DNA from 2 places in the Carnobacterium sp. 1290_CSPC genome. Region 1 is predicted to be linked to the other one. Evidence: predicted binding sites of a transcription regulator. Region 1 holds the regulator's gene; the other holds the start of a gene.
What was found. The regulator Rex, encoded in region 1, represses fermentation and respiration genes when NADH is low (regulators of the CRP and FNR family bind a similar motif). The targets are predictions, from matches to a motif close to TTGTGAANTANTTCACAA.
Positions count from the first base shown of each region.

Region 2: AC973_RS06520 (acyl-CoA dehydrogenase family protein) is a predicted target of Rex. The motif match lies at 4,909-4,926, and genes of this name have one in related genera.

Region 1 covers NZ_JVVG01000076.1:61,695-69,442, forward strand. Annotated here, with positions in the region: gene AC973_RS07085 (amidase) at 1-621, opposite strand, end outside; gene groL (chaperonin GroEL) at 872-2,494, opposite strand; gene AC973_RS07095 (co-chaperone GroES) at 2,555-2,824, opposite strand; gene AC973_RS07105 (redox-sensing transcriptional repressor Rex) at 3,464-4,087, opposite strand; gene AC973_RS07110 (ABC-F family ATP-binding cassette domain-containing protein) at 4,284-6,242, shown strand; gene AC973_RS07115 (HpcH/HpaI aldolase family protein) at 6,317-7,129, opposite strand; gene AC973_RS07120 (cupin domain-containing protein) at 7,192-7,602, opposite strand.
Region 2 covers NZ_JVVG01000071.1:74,036-81,783, forward strand. Annotated here, with positions in the region: gene AC973_RS06510 (thiolase family protein) at 1-1,087, opposite strand, end outside; gene AC973_RS06515 (3-hydroxyacyl-CoA dehydrogenase/enoyl-CoA hydratase family protein) at 1,118-3,376, opposite strand; gene AC973_RS06520 (acyl-CoA dehydrogenase family protein) at 3,475-4,680, opposite strand; gene AC973_RS06525 (class I adenylate-forming enzyme family protein) at 5,047-6,582, opposite strand; gene AC973_RS06530 (FtsX-like permease family protein) at 6,825-7,748, opposite strand, start outside.

The DNA.
Region 1 (7,748 bases):
AGGTCCAACAGTTACTCGCCCTCTAGATGGCTTTAACCCGATTAAGCCTGAAAAAGATGCCGGAATACGAATAGAGCCACCACCATCTGATCCAAAGGCTAATGGCACAATACCTGCTTTTAAAGCAGCAGCCGCACCACCACTAGAACCACCCGGATTGCGGTTTAAATCAGTTGGATTATTTACTTGGCCAAAAGCTTTTGAATCACTGATTCCTTTAAAACCAAATTCTGGTACATTGGTGCGACCAATAATCACAAAACCAGCACTAACGATATTTTCAACAAAATACTCGGTTACCTGCATAGTCGTATCTTTCGTTAAATTGGATCCACTTGCTGTAAGATGCCCTGCTTGATGTTGCCCTAAATCTTTCAGCAGGGTTGGGACACCGAAGAAATCAGGCAAGCTATCTATTTCCTCCTCCGTTAACTGATCTAAATAACCATCGTATTCTTTCGCTTGAGCTCGTGCAGTGCTTGCTTGCACACATACAATGGCATTCAATCTAGGATTCAACGCTTCAATATTCGCCAAGGCTTGGTCCACTAACGCCAAGACCGTAACCTTCCGCTCCTTGACTTGCTGTGCATAATAACCTGCATCTTCTGTAAACAACATGGTAAATCTCCCTTCAATCAGCTACTTACTCTCTTACCTTTTCAACTCATAACCCCATTATAGTGAAAACGCCTTTATGATAGAAAGAGTTTACCCATATTAACAAAGTTTATAAAAAAATAGGAGATGTGAACTTGATTTCACACCTCCTATCAATCGTTATCATAATGGGTTCGGCCAATAACTGACTTTTATCCCCACGTGATTTTTTGGTCGTTTTCTTTATAAAAGACCTACTTAACTTTTTTTATTAATACATACCTGCACTTGGATCCATTGCTGGCATTTGTGGTTCAGGTTGCGGTTGGCTTGCAACAGCTGCTTCAGTAGATAAGATTAATCCAGCTACTGAACCTGCATTTTGCAATGCTGAGCGAGATACTTTAGTTGGATCAACAATACCTTCTTCAATCATGTTTACCCATTCAGAAGTTGCAGCATTAAATCCGACACCTTCTGCTTGTTCTTTCAATTTCTCAACAATTACAGAACCTTCTAAACCAGCGTTCTCAGCGATTTGACGTACTGGAGCTTCTAAAGCACGTAAGACGATTTGTGCACCAGTTTGTTCATCACCAGCTAATGTTTCAGCTAATTCAGCAACTGCTTTTTTAGCATTGATAAAGGCAGTACCACCACCAGCTACGATACCTTGGTCAACAGCCGCACGTGTTGCGTTTAAAGCATCTTCGATACGTAATTTACGTTCTTTTAATTCTGATTCAGTAGCTGCACCAACTTTAACAACAGCAACACCACCAGCTAATTTAGCTAAGCGTTCTAATAATTTCTCACGGTCATATTCAGAAGTTGTTTCTTCAATTTGACTACGGATTTGGGCAACACGTTGTGCTAATTGCTCTTTATCGCCCGCACCCTCAACAATAGTTGTTTCATCTTTTGTGATTACAACGCGGTTAGCAGAACCTAATTGATCAATTGTCGTATCTTTTAATTCAAGTCCTAAATCTTCAGTAATTACTTGACCACCTGTTAGGATAGATAAATCTTCTAACATTGCTTTACGACGGTCACCAAAGGCTGGCGCTTTTACCCCAACGACGTTGAAAGTACCACGGATTTTATTCAACACTAATGTAGGTAATGCTTCACCATCAATATCATCAGCTACTAATAATAATGCACGACCTTCTTGAACAACTTGTTCTAGAACTGGCAAGATGTCTTGGATATTAGAAATCTTTTTATCTGTTAATAAAATATAAGGATTTTCTAAAACGGCTTCCATCTTGTCATTGTCAGTTACCATATATTGAGATAGGTAACCACGGTCAAATTGCATACCTTCAACAACATCTAGAGAGGTATCAATTGATTGAGATTCTTCAATAGTGATGACGCCATCTTGGCCAACTTTTTCCATTGCTTCTGCAATTAAGTCACCAACTTCGCTGTCGCCTGATGAAATTGACGCAACGTTAGCGATTGCGCCTTTAGAATCTACAGGAACTGAAATTTCAGATAAACGATCTGAAGCTACGCGAATTGCTTTGTCAATCCCGCGACGAACACCCACTGGGTTAGCACCAGCAGTAACGTTTTTCATACCTTCAGTTACAATTGCTTGAGTTAGAACAGTGGCAGTTGTTGTACCGTCACCAGCGATATCATTTGTTTTTGAAGCTACTTCAGCAACTAGTTTTGCACCCATATCTTCAAATTTATCTTCTAATTCAATTTCTTTAGCGATGGTTACACCATCGTTAGTGATTAGCGGCGAACCATAACTTTGGTCTAAAACAACATTACGACCTTTTGGTCCTAAAGTTACTTTCACCGTATCAGCTAATATATCAATCCCACGAACCATTGATTGACGTGCATCTTCTGAAAATTTAATATCTTTTGCCATTTATTCATTCACCTCATAAAATTTCATACTGTTATTAATCTGTAAATATTGATAAATTGACTAATCTACAATTGCGATAATATCGCTTTCTTTAATAATTAATAATTCTTGACCATCATATTCAAATGTTGAACCTGCATATTTTTCAAATAGAACGCGGTCGCCTTCTTTCAATTGTGATGTGAAATCTTCCGTATTCTCAGCAACTGCTTCAACAACACCTACTTGTTGTTTCTCTTTGGCAGCTGACGGTAATACGATACCTGAAACTGTTTGCTCTTTAGCCTCTTCAACTCTCACAACTGCGCGTCCGTTTAATGGTTTAATCATTTACATGTCCCTCCATTTATATAAAATATCTGTCAAACCCAAGCTAAATTACTTGGTTATTTTAGAGATTAGCACTCTCTATGTTTGACTGCTAACCTCTACATTTCTTATCTTAAAACAATCAAATATGAATTGCAAGAGAAAGATTGACTTTTTTTGACCTATTTTTCTTTATAAGTCGAAAACCTTGATTTTATGCGGAATTTAAGTTATTTTTAGTAGTTGAAGAATGTGGTAAATTTTGATAAAAGTCAAAATATGTTATATAAGAGAGGAATGTCAGTTTTTTTATGTTAAAAGGACCAGTAATATTTTTATTACTATTCAAACTAGTATTTATTTTCCTAGCCGTTACCTTCGCCATCGGCAGTGTGGAAGGTTCTGGATGGAATTGGACAGTATACTTAGCACTAGCTGTTGCAGCGTATGAAATAGTTGACTTGTTAAAGACGCTAAACGTACTACGCCAATTTAATTCGAAATCATAATCTTTTTATTTATTGTAATTTAGTAAAAATTGCAAACAATTTAAGATTTCATATGTGAAATTCAACAAACTTCCCCTGCAATTAAGGTAAAAAAAGGCCGAGACTAAAGATCTCGGCTTATTCGCTTGCTAGCATATAGCTAGCACATATATTATGAATTTGTTGAGATGAAGTAGATTAAGGTTTGCAGTTCGTTCGTGAAGTCTACATCTTGCACCCGGATACTATCCGGTACATCTAATCTCACTGGCGTAAAGTTCAAGATGCCTTTGATACCTGCTTGTTCTAACGATGGTATCATATCTTGAGCAACTGCTTCAGGTACCGAGAGGATGACCACTTCTATATCCATTAATTTTAATTGTTGCGTCAAATCCTTCATATCATAAACAGGCACACCATTGTGGACCGTACCAATGATATCCTGATTGATATCAAAAGCAGCACCAATTCGTATGTTGTTTGACTTTTTAAAGTTATAGTTCAATAAGGCATTACCAAGATTACCTACACCAACTAATGCAACTGTTGTTAAACGATCTTGGCTTAGTGTCTTACCAAAGAAGTCTAATAAAGCATCAATATCATAGCCATACCCTCGTTTACCTAAGGCACCAAAGTATGAAAAGTCACGTCTAATCGTTGCACTTTCAACTTTCACTGCTTCACTTAATTCTGTAGAAGAAACACGTGTTTTCCCCATATTTTTAAATACACGTAGGTAACGGTGGTAGAGCGGTAATCTTTTGGCGGTTGCTTTGGGTATTTTACGCATGTTCAGTCCTCTTTCTAGTTTAGAAAATAATTTCTTAAACAGTATAACAAGTTTGTGAAAATAACACAAGGGTGTTTCATTCGTGATTTTTAGTATATGTTAAATAATGCAATTTTTTATAAAATGTTTCCAGTGATTACTCAAATTTTTTTGTGGTAAAATAATAAGACTATCTAATGAAAGGATCATGCCTACTATGATCATATTACAAGGTTCAAATCTAGCTAGACGCTATGGCGTAGAAGTTATTTTTGAAAACGTACAACTGACAATCCAACACAACAGTCGCATCGCGCTAGTTGGCCGTAATGGTGCCGGTAAGTCAACATTATTAAAAATGTTGGCCAACATTCAAGCACCTGATGACGGTCAAGTTTCCTTAACTAAAGGAACAACCATCGCCTATATGGACCAACACACAGCCGTCTCTGGTGATCGAACAATTTATGAAGAAATGGTTTCCGTATTTGAACCTGTAATCAAATTAATAAAGGAATCAGAAACCGCTGCGCTTGCCTTAGCAGATGAAGAACTTATGCAAGATACAGAGGCATATGAAGTTGCGCTCAATCGCTATGACAAACTTCAAGAAGACTTGATTCGCTTTAATGCGTACGGATACGAATCTGAAATCCGCATGGTATTACACGGTTTCCAATTTTTTGACGAAGACTATAGCCGTAAGATTTCAACACTTTCTGGAGGTCAACGAACGCGTCTTGCTTTAGCGAAAATCCTACTCGAGAAGAAAGATTTACTCATTCTAGATGAGCCAACTAACCACCTAGATATCGAGACTTTGACTTGGCTTGAAAACTATCTACCAAAGTATCCTGGTGCCTTATTAATCGTATCCCATGACCGGTATTTTTTAGATGCCGTTACCAATGAGACTTATGAAATGGCGCACCAAGGTATCCATTATTATAAAGGGAATTATTCATTCTACTTGAAAGAACGGGCACAGCGTCTCACCATGCAAATGAAAGCTTACGAAAAGCAGCAAGAAGAGATCGCCAAATTAGAAGACTATGTAGCACGTAATATTGTGCGCGCCTCAACGACAAAAATGGCACAGTCACGTCGTAAGCAATTAGAGAAAATGACCAAAATTGAAAAGCCATTAAACGATGAAAAAACCGCACGCATTCAGTTCTCCGTTGCTGAAAGTTCTGGGAATGATGTTTTACAAACCAATAAATTAGCCGTCGGGTATAGTCCAGATAAAGTTTTGGCTGAACCTATCTCATTCCAGCTACGCAAACAGGAAGCAATTGCAATTGTTGGACCAAATGGTGTAGGTAAATCAACCTTACTCAAAACAATTATTAAACAAATTCCAGCTATACGCGGCACTATCGAATATGGCGCTCACTTACAAATTGGGTACTATGACCAAGAATTAGGCAATTTAAATTCAAAAAAAGATGTACTTCACGAGTTATGGGACGAACATCCATCCATGATGGAACGAGATGTTCGCACTATTCTTGGCTCCTTCTTATTTACTGGAAATGATGTGACCAAGTCTGTAGCAACACTTTCTGGTGGGGAAAAAGCCCGACTTGAATTGGCGAAACTCGCTTTGGAACATGATAATTTCCTGATTCTCGATGAACCAACCAACCATTTGGATATTGATTCTAAAGAAGTATTAGAGAATGCCTTGATCGAATATGATGGTACCCTATTATTTGTCAGCCATGATAGGTACTTCATCAACCGGATTGCTACCTCTGTTTTAGAAATTAATCCTGATGGTTCCACGCTTTATCTTGGTGACTATGATTATTATGTGGCTAAAAAAGCGTCAGAAGAAGAACGTCTTGCTTTACTAGCAGCTGAAAGCAACGATGAAAAGGTAGAAAAAACAACTACTCAACCCACCTCCGAGACGAAACAGGCTTTTCAACTATCTAAAGAGAAACAAAGAGAACAACGAAAATTACAGCGTGAAATTACCCAACATGAAGAGGCAATGGCTGATTTAGAAGGAAAAATTGAAGAAATCCAATTGGATATGACAAAACCTGAATTTCTTGATGATTTTGAGAAATTAAACGAATTAAATCAATCCCTTCAAGAAGCAGAAAAAGCCTTAGACCAAGTGATGACCGCTTGGGAAGAAGCTGCAACGAAATTAGAAAACTTATAAAAGCAAAAACAAGGTAAGCCCTTTAAAGAAAATATGGCTTACCTTGTTTTTTTATCAACTATACCAAATAGTTGTTATTTCAAAAATACCGCATCATCTACTTGGTATTTATCTCCTTCTACCCCTTTTCGAACGTCATCAATTCTTGTTTTGGTTGCTTGACGAAAGAAGGCCAAGTCGTTCAATACCGTGACGAATTGGAATCCTTGTTCAATTCGGTTGATTGCATCTTGTGCATTAGCTGTAAAGATGCCTGGAATTTTACCCGCTTCTTTACATGCTTTAAGGACTTTTTGAATATTGGCTTCAAGTTCTGGACTTGTTGATGGGTCTTCAACACCCATGGCATGCGCTAGGTCAAGACGACCGATGTACACACAGTCAATTCCTTCAACACTCACGATTTCTTCAACGTTGTCAACCGCTTCTGGGGTCTCACATTGCACAATGACCATGGATTTTTCGTCTACTTCACCCTTATTATAGTTTTCATAGGCACCCCAAAGTGGCCCACGCCCAATCCCTTTACCGCGGATACCAATAGGTGGCATTTTAGTATTTTGAATCACGAATTCCGCTTGTGCTTTGGTATTGACCATTGGAATCATCAATCCATGCAAACCGATATCCAACATTCGACCCATCATTGGACCGTCTTCAGGATTGTAAACACGGGCATATGGGGCAGTACCGTATAATTCGGCTGCACGCAACATGTCTAAGGCTGTTTCTAAGCTTGTTTGAGCATGTTCGAAGTCAATCATAGCAAAGTCGAAGCCATTGACCCCTAAAATTTCCGTATTTAACGAAGAGCTTGATGCCACAAAAGCACCGATAGCATAGCCTTTTTCAGCAATTTTTTCTTTTACAAGGTTGCGCATTTCCATTTATATCATCCTTTTCCCGTCTTTAGTCCTATTCAAATCAGTCCTAATGTCTCTATTTCTAATTAGTCAATAATGTTAAAGCCTTGGTAGCCTTGTTCTTTCAAGAATTGGCTGTAAGCTTCGTTGTAGTCTTCACGCGCTGGGGCGAAAATATCCACATTCACCACTGTTTCTGGCGAATCGTACACATGAATATAATGTTCAACGCCCTTCGGCACGACTACCCATGAGCCTGCCTTCATGCGGAACGGCTCACCGTCAACGTAATAGTCACATTCACCTTGTAATATCCAGGCGATTTGTTGGTGGTCATCATGCGTATGTGGACGTAAGTCGTTGCCATTCTCTACTCGGTTAACTGTTACATTGACGCCGTCACCTGACATGGCGAACACGGCTTGGTCAATCCCCGGGCGTAGTGGACGGTAGGGAATCTCATTGATGTTTCCAAAATCTACATTTTCTAGTGCCATGATGCATTCCTCCAATATTGATACTTTGTTTTTATTAAAACTTTATGAGTTTTTTGATTGGTGTCACCTTACCATCTCATTTTATTAAAAGCAACAAGAGAAAGTATTTGCCAACGAAACCTTTTGATATTGTCCTGGGGATCTCT
Region 2 (7,748 bases), on a different contig from region 1:
GCAATCTTGAGGTTAAAATCGCACCTGTAGCCCCTAGAGGATGGCCTAGAGCAATCGCTCCACCATTCACATTAGTGACGGATTGATCAATACCTAATTCACGAATTGACGCTAAAGCTTGGGAGGCAAAGGCCTCGTTTAACTCAATTAAATCTAAATCATCTAAAGTTAAGCCAGTAAGTTCTAAGACCTCTGGTATGGCATAGGCTGGGCCAATCCCCATATATTTTGGATCAACGCCAACAGCCTTAAAGCCAACAAAACGAGCAATTGGTTTAACCCCTAATTCTTTGACTTTATCGCCTGACATTAAGACAACAAAACTTGCACCATCAGAAATTTGTGAAGCTGTTCCTGCTGTCACAGTGCCATCTGCCTTAAAGATTGTCCGTAATTTCCCTAAAGTTTCCATTGAAGACTCTGGTCGAATCCCTTCATCTTGATCAAAGATTTTTTCTTCTACCTGTGGACCATGTTCGGTATAGCGCACTTTATGGGTAGTAACCGGTATAATCTCATCCTCAAAACGACCAGAAGTTTGTGCTTTGTGGGCCCGGCGATGACTTTCTACACCAAATGCATCCTGGTCTTCGCGACTAACCTTGTATTTACTTGCTACATTTTCAGCAGTTAACCCCATTGGATAGGACACACCCGAATCTTCTGTTTGTAAGGTTGGGTTATTCGTTGGTTCATTCCCACCCATCGGAACTGCACTCATAAACTCAACACCACCAGCTACTAGCACATCTGATTGACCAGCCATAATAGCATTAGCTGCTATAGCAATTGTTTGCAATCCCGATGAACAATAGCGGTTCACTGTTTGACCAGCAACTGTATAAGGTAACCCCGCCCGTAAGGCAATTGTACGGGCAAAGTTCATCCCTTGTACACCTTCTGGAAAGGCTGATCCGACAATGACATCCTCAATTAAAGCTGGATCAAAGTCACCTTCAATACGGTCAATGACCCCTTTTAATACTTCAGCAGCAACATCATCTGGACGATCATTGGCTAGGGCACCATTCGGCCGCCCTTTACCAATCGCTGACCGTCCATAAGAAACGATATAAGCATCTTGCATCATTCGTTCATTCCTTCCTAATTTCATCCACTAGTTTCGTAATGGTTTACGTGTTTCTAACATATAGGCAATCCGTTCATATGTTTTTTGGTTGTTCGCTAATCTAAGGAAATGCATTTTTTCTAGATGTTGTAACCAATCTTGGTTAACAAGTGTTCCCTCAGGTAAGTCCCCACCTGTCATAATTTCTGCAACGGTTAACCCTAATTCCATATCATAGTCACTGATAAAATGACCTAGTCTCATGGCATCTAATTGACCTTCCACAACCGCTTTGAAGCTAGTACCTAGAATTGGGAAGTTCACCTTAGTCCGCGGAATAAAGTTCGTCTTAGATAAGTAAGTTAACTTGTCAAAGGCAATCTCCACTACGCTATCACTAGCTGCTACAATATCATCAGACTGTCTTAGATAGTATTTATCTCTGGCTTCATAAGCTGACATCGATACATCACCAGAAGCTACACGCGTAATGACATCTCCTAGAATACGCATTTTTGCATCTTTTTGGATTTTCATATCCATTACACGTTCCGTTAATTCCGCTAAACCACCGCCACCAGGGACTAAACCAACACCCACTTCAACTAAGCCGATATAAGATTCCGCCGCTGCGACAATATAAGGTGATGCTAAAACCAATTCTGCCCCGCCACCAAGTGCACGACCACGAACGGCTGTTACAATTGGTTTTGCTGTGTAGCGAACCCGGTTAACCGCTTCATGTAGTTCACTGATTGTTTGACCAATTAACTCATCAACCCCGTCAGACTCAATGGCTTCTTTCATCATATTCAAATTCGCACCAGGACTGAAATGCGGCCCATTTGAATAAATTACCATCCCCACATAGTCACCAGACTCTAATTCATCCACAGCTTTAATCAATTCAGCTGATAACTCGCCTGTAATCGTATTATTTGGTGTGTGAAAATTGAATAATAACTGATTATCATTGATAACACTTAAGGTTGATGCCTCTGTTTCCCAAATATTTGCATCTACCTTTTCACTCATTGGGGTTAGATTCTCAAGAATCTCCCCTTCTTTGTAAAATGGCTCACTTCGATTTGCTACCCATTCTGGTAAAGGTCCTATCTCTTTTTCAATACGTTTTTTAACCCGTTCAAAGCCCATTAAATCCCAAAGTTGGAAGGGACCGACTTTCCAATTGAAGCCCCAAACCATGGCACGGTCAATATCTTTATAATCCACTGCCGCTTTAGGGATATTATTGGCTGCATAATAGAAGGTACTCGCTAAAGTTTCCCAAAGGAACTTACCAGCTGTATCTGTGGCATTAAAGATGACGTCCATATTCTTTTTCAAGTTACTAGAGAATTTAGCTAAAATAGGTAGATTTGGTTTTTCAGCTGGTACATAGGTGAATGTTTCTGGGTCTAATACTAAACGTTGACGGCCTTCTTTCTTATAAAAACCATGACCAACCTTATTACCTAAAGCCCCTGCTTCAACCAATTTGCCAATTAATGTAGATTGGTTGAAATATGGCTGTTCGCTTGGATCTTGCGTCAAGCCTCCAACTACAAAAGTAGCCACATCATTCCCTACTAAGTCAGATAGCCCATAAGTACCAGTGCGTGGCCGGCCAATCGCTTTTCCTGTTAAGGCATCTACTTCCGTAATTGACAGGCGATCACGCTCAGCACGGTACATAATATCACTCATAGAGTGGGTGCCTGTTCTATTAGCGATAAAGGCTGGTACATCATTCGCTACAACTACCCCTTTACCTAACTTTTTCTCAGTAAAGACTTTTAATTGATTAATTGTCGCTTCAGACGTAAACTCAGTTGGAATTAATTCCACCAATTTCATATAGCGTGGTGGATTAAAGAAGTGCATGCCTAAGAATCGTTCACGCTCTGCACCTTTAAAAACTTTAGCTATTGCCTGAATTGGAATACCGGAAGTATTTGTCGCTAGGATAGCTTCTGGTTTAGCAACTGCAGCAATCTTCTCCCAAATAGCGTGTTTAATTTTGATATCTTCTTTAACTGCTTCAATAAAAATATCACTATCTGATGGTTCACTTAAGTCATCATCAAAATTCCCATAGGTCAAGTTACCTTGAAATTGACTTTGGTATAGCATCGGTTTCTTCCGGTCAGTAATACGGTCGTATCCAGACTTAGAAAGTTTATTCGGTTCATTTTCGTCGATGACAACATCTAATAATTGTACTTTCAATCCCGCATTTACGAGTAAGGCGGCAATTTGACTCCCCATGACACCAGCCCCGAGAACGGTCGCTTTTGTAATTGTCATTGTATTTCCCTCCATCTTTGATCAATTTCTAAAAATAAGAGATTGGGCAGATTATTTGAACTGTCTACCCGGCTCTTTATTATTGTCGGTTTAAATTACTAATTAAATGCTGCTTGTCCGGTCAAGGCACGACCAATGACTAAGGCATTTACTTCGTGCGTTCCTTCATAGGTGTAGACGGCTTCTGCATCTGCAAAGAATCGTGCAATATCATTGTCCACTACAATCCCGTTACCTCCACAAATTCCGCGGCCCATTGCCACTGTTTCCCGAAGTCTTAATGCATTCATCATTTTACCGACTGAAGTTACTACCTCGTTGTAGTCACCTTCTTCTTGTTGACGTGCAATTTGTGAACATAGAGCCATTGCAGCAGTTAAATTTCCTTGCATCATGGCTAATTTTTCTTGTACTAATTGATAATTAGAAATTTCTTTACCAAATTGCTTACGCTCAGTGACATATTTCAAGCTAGCTTGTAATGCCCCAGCCATCGCACCGGTGGCCATGTTGGCAACTCCTGCACGTGTTGAATATAAAACTTTCGCAATATCTTTAAATGAATTGATATTTTGTAGTCGATCACTTTCAGCGACTTCAACATCTTTCAAATGGATATTAGCATTTGGCACAATTTTTAGAGCAATTTTATTTTGAATTACATCAATATCCAAACCAGCTTGCCCTGCTTGAACGATAAAGCATTTTGGCTTACCAGTTTCCTCATCTCGAGCAAATACTGGAATCACATCAGCAACTGAAGCACCACCAATCCACCGTTTTTCACCATTGATAATCCATTTGTCGCCTTCGCGTCTAGCACTTGTTTCTAATCCCCAAGCCACATCAGAACCATGATTTGGCTCAGTTAAAGCAAAACATGTGCGTAGTTGATGACTGGCTAGTTTTGGAATATACTTTTGAACTTGTTCAGGACTACCACCAAATAGGAAAGTATTAAAACCTAGTCCCGTATGAACACCCAATAAAGTATTCAAGGACACATCAAAACGCGATAGGGTAAAAGCGAAAAAGAATTGGAATAATTGACTGGTTGTCTTTTTACCTTCACGCCCTTCAAATAAAAGGGGATTGTCAAAGTATCTTAAACTACCAATATCTTCAAAGAATCCTTCTGGTTCTGATTCAGTTACCCATGCTTCATTTAAGCCACTGCGGTATTTGCTTTCTAATAGTTCTACCAACTGTTTTAAAACTTCAATTTCTCCATCGGTTAAACCACTTGAGATCTTTAAGATATCTTCTGGGAATAACTCTTTTAATACTGCTTCTCTATTTTCCATGAGGTAAACACTCCTTATTATTTATATATAGATCAATTGCCACGCTGGTTTTGCCTGAATTGAATATTTTCTAGTAAAACTAACAAAAATGATATCGCTTACAAACTTATATTAATACCAATAAGGTGTAAAGGAAAATAAGCCTTATTAATATGGACTATGAGTAATACTAATAGTTATTGTAAACGCTTTCTAAAAAGCGTCATTAACAATAGTTATAAGCTAAACTTATGATTACTATTACAAAATAAATACAAAATCCCTTATATAGTTGAATTTTATAAGCAACCATTATTAGGTATATTTAAAAGCAAATAAAAAAACACTAGGAAAATAAGTCTCCTAGTGCCTAATTTAATCCTTATTTTAACTACCTGCGCTTGCTGTCAAATTTTCTTTAGCGTGCGCTGCCATCATACGACTAAGTTCTATACGGTCTGGTTTACCAACCGAGTTAACTGGGATTTCGTCAATTTCCATGTAAAGTTTTGGCGTCTTATAACCGGCAAGTTTTTCCAAGCAGAATTGATCTAGTACTTCTTGGAATTTGTCTGCGCCTTCAACATCTTTATTGACCATGATCGCTGCTGAAACAGATTCACCAAATTTTGGATGTTCAAATCCAAGTACAATAGTTGATTTAACCAATGGATGCTGGCTTAATACAGCCTCAACTTCAGATGGTAAGACATTTTCCCCACCAGTGATAATCAATTCTTTCAAACGATTGACTAAAGTCATTTCCCCATATTCATTTAAGTAAGCTAAATCCCCAGTTCTAAAATAGCCATCATGGAAAGCTTTGGCATTTTCTTCAGGTAGCTTCCAATAACCAGGTGTTACGTTCTTCCCTTTCACCAACAATTCACCAATTTCACCTTGTGGTAATGGGTGCATCTCATCATCTACAACGATCATTTCATCAAATAAAAGAGGAGAACCAATTGTAGTCGGGCGCTCATTAGCGCGTTGACTAGTATTAAACGTTAATAAAGGCGCTTCGGTTAAGCCGTAGGCGTTAATAATAATTTTACCCATTTGCTGGAAAACTTTTTGTACAGCTGGTAATGGTGGTGACCCTCCTGCGACTAATAAGTCTACGCTCATTAAGTTTTCTGGTTTAAAGTCAGGTGAAGCGATAATACCGTAGTACATGGTTGGAATCATGACTAGTACATTTGGTTTGTAAGTACGGATCCAATCGTTAATGGTTTCATAGTTGAAGTAGCGTTCTAAGACTAATTGACCACCTACAACTAACATTGGTATCGCAATATCAATAAAACCTAAAATGTGGAACATTGGGGTTGAGCCAATTGTTACCCAATCTTCACTCATTCTCCAAGAAATGATTTGATTGAATACGTTATTTAAATAACTTTCATGGGTATGAATGACCCCTTTTGGTCGACCGGTTGAACCTGAGGTATAAATTAATAAAATAGGATCTTGCCAATCAATAGACACACTCTCAAAAGGTTGATGGTTACTTAAATCCATCATTTGATTGTATTCAACCTCGTCTACATTGTACTTGATGTAAGCGTCAGGTACTTCTGATAGACGGTCTAAATGGTTAGTTGCATATAAAATATATTCAACACCTGCATCTTCTACCACTCGGGCAATTTCTACTGGTTTTAATCGCCAGTTGAGTGGAACGAAGACTGCACCAATCTTAATTGCCGCTAACAACATATCAATAATAGCAATATCGTTAGGGGCAAAAGTGGCAATCCGGTCTCCCTTTTTGACGCCTGCATCCTCTACCAAGTGCCGAGCTAAAATTTCCGCACGTTGATTTAAATCTTGATAGGTAAATTCTGTGTGTTTCAATGGATCAATCACCGCCACCTTTTCAGGGGAAGTAATTGCGCGCGTTTTAATCCAGTCCAAATTCATTGTTTATCTCTCCTTAAACGTTAGAATCTGTAAGCGCTATCATCTTTTGTTACTCTCATTTTACTAAAAACTCAAGCCTTGTCTAGAGAATCCTTTAATTTTTAAGGAATTAAATGAGAAGATGAGACACAAAAGCCCAATATTAGGGGTTTACCAAAAACAATATTGTACAAATTGTGTTGAATTTAATGATTTTGCGCATAAAAAAATAAGACCAGGAATGAATCCCGGTCCTAATTTAATTAATCTTCTTCTTTGAGTGCTGATACCATTTCCACTTTCTTCAGTTTGTAGTGCATGAAGATCATGACCACAATGGAGAAGGCTAAGGTAATCAGACTTGCGTATAGGTAAGATTGCCATTGGATCACAATCGGGAAGAATACCTGATCGATTGCCACTGTATTTAAGATATAGCTGAGTAAGCCGTATCCTAAGAAGTTCCCAATGATAATCCCTACCATGGTTAAGAATAAGGTTTCTCGATAAACATACATACTGACTTCAAGTGACCGGAATCCTAGCACCTTAACTGTCGCCAATTCGTGCATCCGTTCTGACACATTAATGTTGGTTAATGAGTAAAGGACGATAAAGGCCAGGCCACCTGCTGAAATAATCAAGACGACGGTCACCAGATCAAGGGCTGATAGGGTTTCTTCAAAGTCCGTGATTTGACTAGCGTTTAAACTTGTCCCAATGACGCCAGCTTCTTCTTTGACTTGGTCAAAGATTGCGGATTGGTCGCTAGTGGATAAGCCACTTTCAAATTGAACAAGGGCTGTGTTTTCTTCACTTTCTTCACCGAATACCTCTTGGTAGTAAGCATCTGTCATGTAGATTTCATGACCTAGATAGTTGGTGATGACGCCTTTTACAGAAAATTCATAAGGATCGTTATTGGTATCCACTAAGGTCACTGTATCTCCTGCTTGAATGCCCAATAATGAGGCCAGCTTAGCGGTGATAAGGACACCATCTTCAGGTAAGGTCATCTTATGTTCGGTGTCTAGTTCTTGTAATTGGAAGTAACCTTGATAGTTGCTTTCTGAATCAAAGGTCATGACACTCACGATTTGTTGGGTGATTGTTTCGTCATCGGTCATCAGAACGTCACGGGACAGCGGTAAAACATTCTCCACGTCACCATTATCTGTTAAATCGGC